2 linked regions of the Xanthobacter dioxanivorans genome follow. Each later gene encodes a partner of the first gene's protein in a complex. Links are inferred from orthologs where the notes say so. Each region holds a gene or a part of one and is shown in the gene's direction. Other genes may lie near its edges.

Region 1 (3,266 bases):
GCGGTGAGCGATATCGCGCTGCCCGCCGCCGAGATGGCGCTGGAGATGGCGCATGCGGCCTGCGGCCTGCCGCGCGCCATGATCGGCCTCACGCTGCTGGCCACCTCGACGCCCGACCATCTCCTGCCGCCCACCGCGCCGCTCCTCGCTTATCGCCTGGGCCTGCCGGCGAGCGGGGCGGCGGATCTCACCGGTGCCTGCGCCGGCTTCCTCTATGCCTACGTGCTGGCGGAGGGCTTCGTGCGGGCGAGCGGGCAGGCGGCGCTGGTGGTGGCCGCCAACATCCTCTCGCGCCGCATCGATCCTCAGGACGCCTCCACCTCCGCCTTGTTCGCCGATGCGGCGGGGGCGGTGGTGATCGCGCCGGCGGACCGCGCCGGCACCGGCCTTCTCGCCTCCCGCCTCGCCTCGGACGGGTCGGGCTACGATCTCATCCAGATCCCGGACAGCGGGAGCCGGCGGACCGGCGGGGAGGAGAGGGCGGGCGTGCCGCGCATGGTGATGCGCGACGGCCGCGCGGTGTTCCAGCGCGCCGTCGCCATGATGGGCGATGCCTGCCGCCACGTGCTGGACCAGGCCGGCCTCACGCCGGACGAGGTGACCCATTTCGTGCCGCACCAGGCGAACGGGCGCATCGTCTCGGCCGTGGCCGATCGCCTCGGCATCGCTCCGGCGCGGACCTTGTCGACCCTGGCCGAGTTCGGCAATTCCTCGGCCGCCACCCTTCCCTTCACCCTCTCCGCATGCGCCGGGGCGCGGGGCTACGGCGAAGGCGACGTGCTGCTGATGGCCGCCGCCGGGGCGGGCCTCACTGGCGGCGCGGCGCTGGTCCGGCTCTGATACCAGGAGCCCGTGCGCTTGACTCACGGGCTCCTGGTATAGCCCGCGCGGCGTCTGAGCGTGATCCCCTCGGCGTCGGTCAACGACCGACGCCGAGGGGATGAGGCGAAGGTTTCCGCTTGCGGCGCGCGCGCACCGCCGCTATCTTCATTTCAACATCTATTGAGATATTGAAATGGTGCCCATGCTTGAGGAACAGGCCCTGGCCGCCTTTGCCGCGCTTTCGCAGGAGACGCGCCTGCGCATGGTGCGGCTGCTGGTGAAAGCGGGGCCGCAGGGCCTGCCGGCCGGCGCCATCGGCGAGGCCATGGACGGGGCCTCGGCCTCGCGCATGTCCTTTCACCTCAGCCAGCTGGAGCAGGCGGGGCTGGTGGCCTCCCGGCGCGAGGGGCGCTCCATCATCTACAGCGCCGTCTACCCCACCCTGTCCGATCTCGTCGCCTTCCTGATGCGGGACTGCTGCAACGGACACCCCGAGGTGTGCGCCCCGGCCGTCGCCGCCTTGTCCTGCGCCTGCGAACCCAAGACCGAGGACACCCATGCCTGACGCAACCACCGGGCACGTCTACAACGTGCTGTTCCTCTGCACCGGCAATTCGGCCCGCTCCATCCTCGCCGAGAGCATCCTGGCCAGGGACGGCGCAGGCCGGTTCCGCGCCTTCTCGGCGGGCAGCCAGCCGAAGGGCGAGGTCAATCCCTTCGCCCTCAAGGTGCTGAAGGCCGGCGATTATCCGAGCGAGGGCTTGCGCTCGAAGAGCTGGCTGGAGTTTGCCGAGCCCGGCGCCCCGGTGATGGATTTCGTCTTCACCGTCTGCGACAACGCCGCCGGCGAAGCCTGCCCCCTCTGGCCGGGCCAGCCCATGACCGCCCACTGGGGCATCGAGGATCCCGCCGCGGTTGAGGGCACGGACATCCAGAAGGAGGCCGCCTTCGTCGCCGCCTTCCGCTACCTGAGGAACCGCATCTCGGTCTTCACCGCCTTGCCCATCGCCAAGCTCGACCGGCTGTCCCTCGGCACGCAGCTGCGCGAGATCGGCCGCCTCGACGGCGCCACCACCCCCCGGCCCGACGTGGCGTGAGGGCGGCGGGCATGGACGTGATCATCTACCACAATCCCGAGTGCGGCACCTCGCGCAACACCCTCGCCATGATCCGCAATGCGGGCGTCGAGCCGCACGTGATCGAGTACCTGAAGACGCCGCCGGCGCGGGCGCTGCTGAAGGACCTCATTGCCCGCGCCGGGCTTTCGGTGCGCGACGCGCTGCGCGAGAAGGGCACGCCCTATGCCGCGCTCGGCCTCGGCGATCCCGCCCTTTCGGACGATGCGCTGCTCGACGCCATGATGGCGCATCCCATCCTCATCAACCGGCCCTTCGTGGTTTCGCCGCAAGGCGTGCGCCTGTGCCGCCCGTCCGAGCTGGTGCTCGACCTCCTGCCGCCACAGCAAGGCGCCTTCGCCAAGGAAGACGGCGCGCTTGTGGTGGACGCCGCGGGCCACCGCATCACCGCCGGCTGAAACTCGGGAACCTCCCATGTCCATCTTCGAGCGTTACCTCACCGTGTGGGTCGGCCTGTGCATCGTCGCCGGCGTCGGCCTCGGACATCTCGTGCCGGGGGTCTTCCAGGCCATCGGCGCGGTGGAGGTGGCACGGGTCAACCTGCCGGTGGCGGCGCTGATCTGGCTGATGATCGTGCCCATGCTGCTGCGCATCGATTTCGCCGCCCTCGGCCAGGTCGGCCGGCACTGGCGCGGCATCGGCGTGACGCTGCTGGTGAACTGGGCGGTGAAGCCCTTCACCATGGCGCTGCTCGGCTGGTTCTTCATCGGCTCCCTGTTCCGCCCCTTCCTGCCGGCGGACCAGATCGACAGCTACATCGCCGGGCTGATCCTGCTGGCCGCCGCGCCCTGCACCGCCATGGTGTTCGTGTGGTCGAACCTGACCCGGGGCGAGCCGCACTTCACCTTGTCCCAGGTGGCGCTCAACGACGCCATCATGGTGGTGGCCTTCGCCCCCATCGTCGGCCTGCTGCTGGGCCTGTCCGCCATCACCGTGCCGTGGAGCACCCTGGTGCTGTCGGTGGCCCTCTACATCATCGTGCCGGTGGTCGCGGCCCAGCTGCTGCGCCGGAGCGTGCTCGCCACCGGCGGGCCGGCGGCGCTGGAGCGGCTGCTGGCGCGGCTCGGGCCCTTCTCCCTCGCCGCGCTGCTCGCCACCCTGGTGCTGCTGTTCGGCTTCCAGGGGGAGGAGATCCTGCGGCAGCCGCTGGTCATCGCGATGCTGGCGGTGCCGATCCTGATCCAGGTCTATTTCAATGCCGGGCTGGCCTATGTGCTGAACCGGATGGCCGGCGAGCAGCACTGCATCGCCGGGCCTTCCGCGCTCATCGGCGCCTCCAATTTCTTCGAGCTGGCGGTGGCAGCCGCC
Region 2 (3,066 bases), 920 kb from region 1 along the record:
GCCCCGCAAGGCGGAGGACCCGGCACGGCTTGCCGCGGCCCGCGCCGCCGCCGCCGCGCGCGAGCTGGAGGAGCACCGGCGCCTGCTCTACGTGGCGCTCACGCGGGCCGAGGATGCGGTGATCGTCTGCGGCGCCGAGACCCGCGAAGCGGGCAAGGACAAGCCCCACGCCCGCCCGGAGGGCTGCTGGTACGACCTGGTGCGCGCCGCGCTCGAGGACGATGCGCAGGAATGCCCCGCCCTCGGTTTCGAGGGCACGGTGCTGCGCTGGAGCAAGGGGCCGGGTCTTGCCGTCGCCGGCCCGGCCGCGCCGCTGCCCGCCGCGGCCGGCGGGCCCGTGGCCGCCTTTCCCCATCCTGCGCCCGCCGAGGCCGCCTTGCGCGTCCTGCGCCCGTCCAGGGCCGAGGCGCCGGGACCCGCGCCACTGCGCACGCCGTCGGTCGTGGCGGGGGGGCTTCCCGGGCTCTCTCCCCTGGTGCGCGGTGACCTGGTGCATCGCCTGCTGGCCGGCCTGCCGGACGTTCCCGCGGCCGAGCGTGAGGCCGCCGGGCTGCGCCTGCTGCGCCACGCCGCCGACGGCGTCGCCGATGGGCTGCACCGGGAGGTGCTGGAGGAAGCGTTGGGGGTGCTGGGCCATGCGCCGCTCGCGGACCTGTTCGGCGCCGGCAGCCGGGCGGAGGTGCCGGTGGTCGGCCGCCTGCCCGCATTGGATGGTAATCCGTTCCATATTTCCGGACGGGTGGACCGCCTCGCCGTCCAGGGCGGGCGAATCCTCGTGGCCGATTTCAAGACCGACCGGACCCCGCCGGAGCAGCCGGGCGAGGTGACCGAGGCCTATGTGGCGCAGCTTGCCGTCTATGGGGCGCTGCTGTCGGCGTCGTTCGGCGGCCTGCCGTTCGAGGCGCGGCTCATTTACACAGCCGGCCCGCGTGTCTTTTCCCTTGATGCACAGCGGCTCGCCGCCGCGCTGGACGGGCTCGGCGTGTCATCCCCGAAGGTCACCTCGGCGTGACGCGCCTTGACGGGAAGGGGAGGGGCTCCCTACGTTCAGGCCCAAGATTCAGTGGTTCCCCCAAATCTCCCCTACGAGGTCTGCTATGTCGGTCGAGAAGGTATCGGATCAGAGTTTCGAGCAGGACGTGATCAATTCGAGCGCTCCGGTGATCGTGGACTTCTGGGCCGAGTGGTGCGGCCCCTGCCGCATGGTGGGCCCGATCCTCGAGGAAGTGTCCGGCGAGATGGGCGAGAAGGTGCGCATCGTGAAGCTGAACGTGGACGAGAATCCGCAGACCGCTTCCAAGTACGGCATCATGTCCATCCCCACCCTGCTGCTGTTCAAGGACGGCAAGATCGCCTCCCGCCAGGTGGGCGCCGCCCCCAAGGCGAAACTGGTGCAGTGGATCAACGGCGCCATCTGAGGCGTAGATCGTCCCGCACCGGGATCAGGACGAAGAAGCCCCGGCGGGAAGCCGGGGCTTTTTTATGGGCGTTGGAGTTAGGGGGCCATCTCGACCACGCGCCCGGCAATCGCCAGCGCGCTGGTGAGACCGGGCGATTCGATGCCGAACAGGTTCAGCAGCCCCGGCAGGCCGTGCATTGCCGGCCCCTGGATCAGGAAGTCCGCGGACGCGCCGCCGCTCACCTCGATCTTCGGCCTGATCCCGGCATAGCCGGGCTCCAGGTCCTCGTCCCGCACCTGCGGCCAGTAGCGGCGGATGGAGCCCAGCATGCCGGCCTTGCGGGTCGGGTCCACCCGATAGTCCCGCTCGCTCACCCATTCCACGTCCGGCCCGAAGCGCCCCTGTCCGCCGAGGTCCAGCGTCAGGTGGGTTCCGAGCCCGCCGGGCTCCGGCACCGGATAGATGAGATGGCGGAACGGCACCTTGCGGCCGCAGGTGAAATAATTGCCCTTGGCCATGGCCTGGGCCGGCACGCGCGCTTCGGGCATGCCTGAGATGCGGCTGGCGACGCCGGGCGCGTCGAGGCCGGCGCTGTTCACCAGCAGGCGGCAGCCGAGCATCATGGGGCTGGCGCCGCCGGTGCGCACAACCAGGCCGCCCGTCCCGGGCTCCGCCGCCTCGAAGGGCGCCTGGAGGGCGAGCATTCCGCCGGCGGCCTCCATGTCTCCCTGGATCGCGAGCATCAGCCCATGGGTATCGACGATGCCGGTGGACGGCGAGAGCAGGGCCGCGTGCACGCCGAGCGCCGGTTCGAGCCGGCGCGCCTCGCCCGCATCCAGCAGCCGCAGGTCATCCACTCCGTTCGCCGCCCCGCGCTCCGCCAGCCTCTCAAGGTAGCCCACCTCCTCCGCGCTGGCGGCGACGATCAGCTTGCCGAGCCGGGCGTGGCCGACGCCGTGGCTGGCGCAGAACGCATAAAGGGCGTCGCGGCCCTTCACGCACAATTCGGCCTTGAGGCTTCCTGGCTCGTAATAGATGCCGGCATGGATCACCTCGGAATTGCGCGAGGAGATGCCGGTTCCGATGGCCTCCGCCGCCTCCAGAACCACCACCTCCCGCCCCGACAGCGCCAGCGCGCGGGCCACCGCGAGGCCGACGACCCCGGCCCCGACGACGATGCATTCCACCTGGTCCATGGCTCGGCGCTCACTCGTCCGCCGCCACGAGGATCGCGCGTTCCGGCGGGATGTGCAGAGTGACCGGCCGGCCCTCCTCGAGCAAGTGGGAGGGGAAGGCATGGGCCCTGATCGAGCCGCCGGGCCAGCCCACGGTATAGACGATGACGTCGCCGAGGATCTCGCGCCGCTCGATCCGCGCCGGCCAGGTATTCTCCGGAAGGTGGCTCTCGCCAGGGGTCGCGGCCGGCGTGGAAATCTGCGGGTAGACGGTGCGGACGGCGATGAGCTGGCGGCCGCCGGTGGTGACCTTCGGCAGGTTCTCGCGCGGCGCGCACCGCATGTGCGCGCCGCCCACCTGCGCCAGGATATGCCCGGAGCCGTCGCGGCCCGTGACCTCGGCTTCCAGAATGTTCGCCGCGCCGACGAAATCGGCGACGAAGCGGCTGCGTGGGGTGTCGTAGATGTCGAGCGGCCGTCCGGCCTGCTCG

What was found.
Region 2: the proteins of EZH22_RS08905 (region 1) and trxA are in contact, whole or in part, in an NMR structure (PDB 2IPA), measured with the Bacillus subtilis proteins. The link is inferred for Xanthobacter dioxanivorans from one-to-one orthologs.

The regions. Positions count from the first base shown.
Region 1 is NZ_CP063362.1:1,878,902-1,882,167, forward strand. What follows is about bases 193-3,149. They hold EZH22_RS08905 (arsenate reductase ArsC), read left to right. Parts: upstream 193-1,379; coding sequence 1,380-1,919; downstream 1,920-3,149. Other genes in these bases: EZH22_RS08895 (beta-ketoacyl-ACP synthase III), read left to right, coding at 193-840; EZH22_RS08900 (ArsR/SmtB family transcription factor), read left to right, coding at 1,025-1,387; arsC (arsenate reductase (glutaredoxin)), read left to right, coding at 1,931-2,356; arsB (ACR3 family arsenite efflux transporter), read left to right, coding at 2,373-3,149. Outside these bases: more of EZH22_RS08895, read left to right, coding at 1-192; more of arsB, read left to right, coding at 3,150-3,266. UniProt on the Bacillus subtilis protein: Catalyzes the reduction of arsenate [As(V)] to arsenite [As(III)]. In vitro, can dephosphorylate para-nitrophenyl phosphate (pNPP).
Region 2 is NZ_CP063362.1:2,797,063-2,800,128, forward strand. Bases 1-2,757 are described here. They hold trxA (thioredoxin), read left to right. Parts: upstream 1-1,097; coding sequence 1,098-1,418; downstream 1,419-2,757. Other genes in these bases: addA (double-strand break repair helicase AddA), read left to right, coding at 1-1,012; EZH22_RS13180 (NAD(P)/FAD-dependent oxidoreductase), read right to left, coding at 1,496-2,596; EZH22_RS13185 (ABC transporter ATP-binding protein), read right to left, coding at 2,607-2,757. Outside these bases: more of EZH22_RS13185, read right to left, coding at 2,758-3,066. UniProt on the Bacillus subtilis protein: Participates in various redox reactions through the reversible oxidation of its active center dithiol to a disulfide and catalyzes dithiol-disulfide exchange reactions.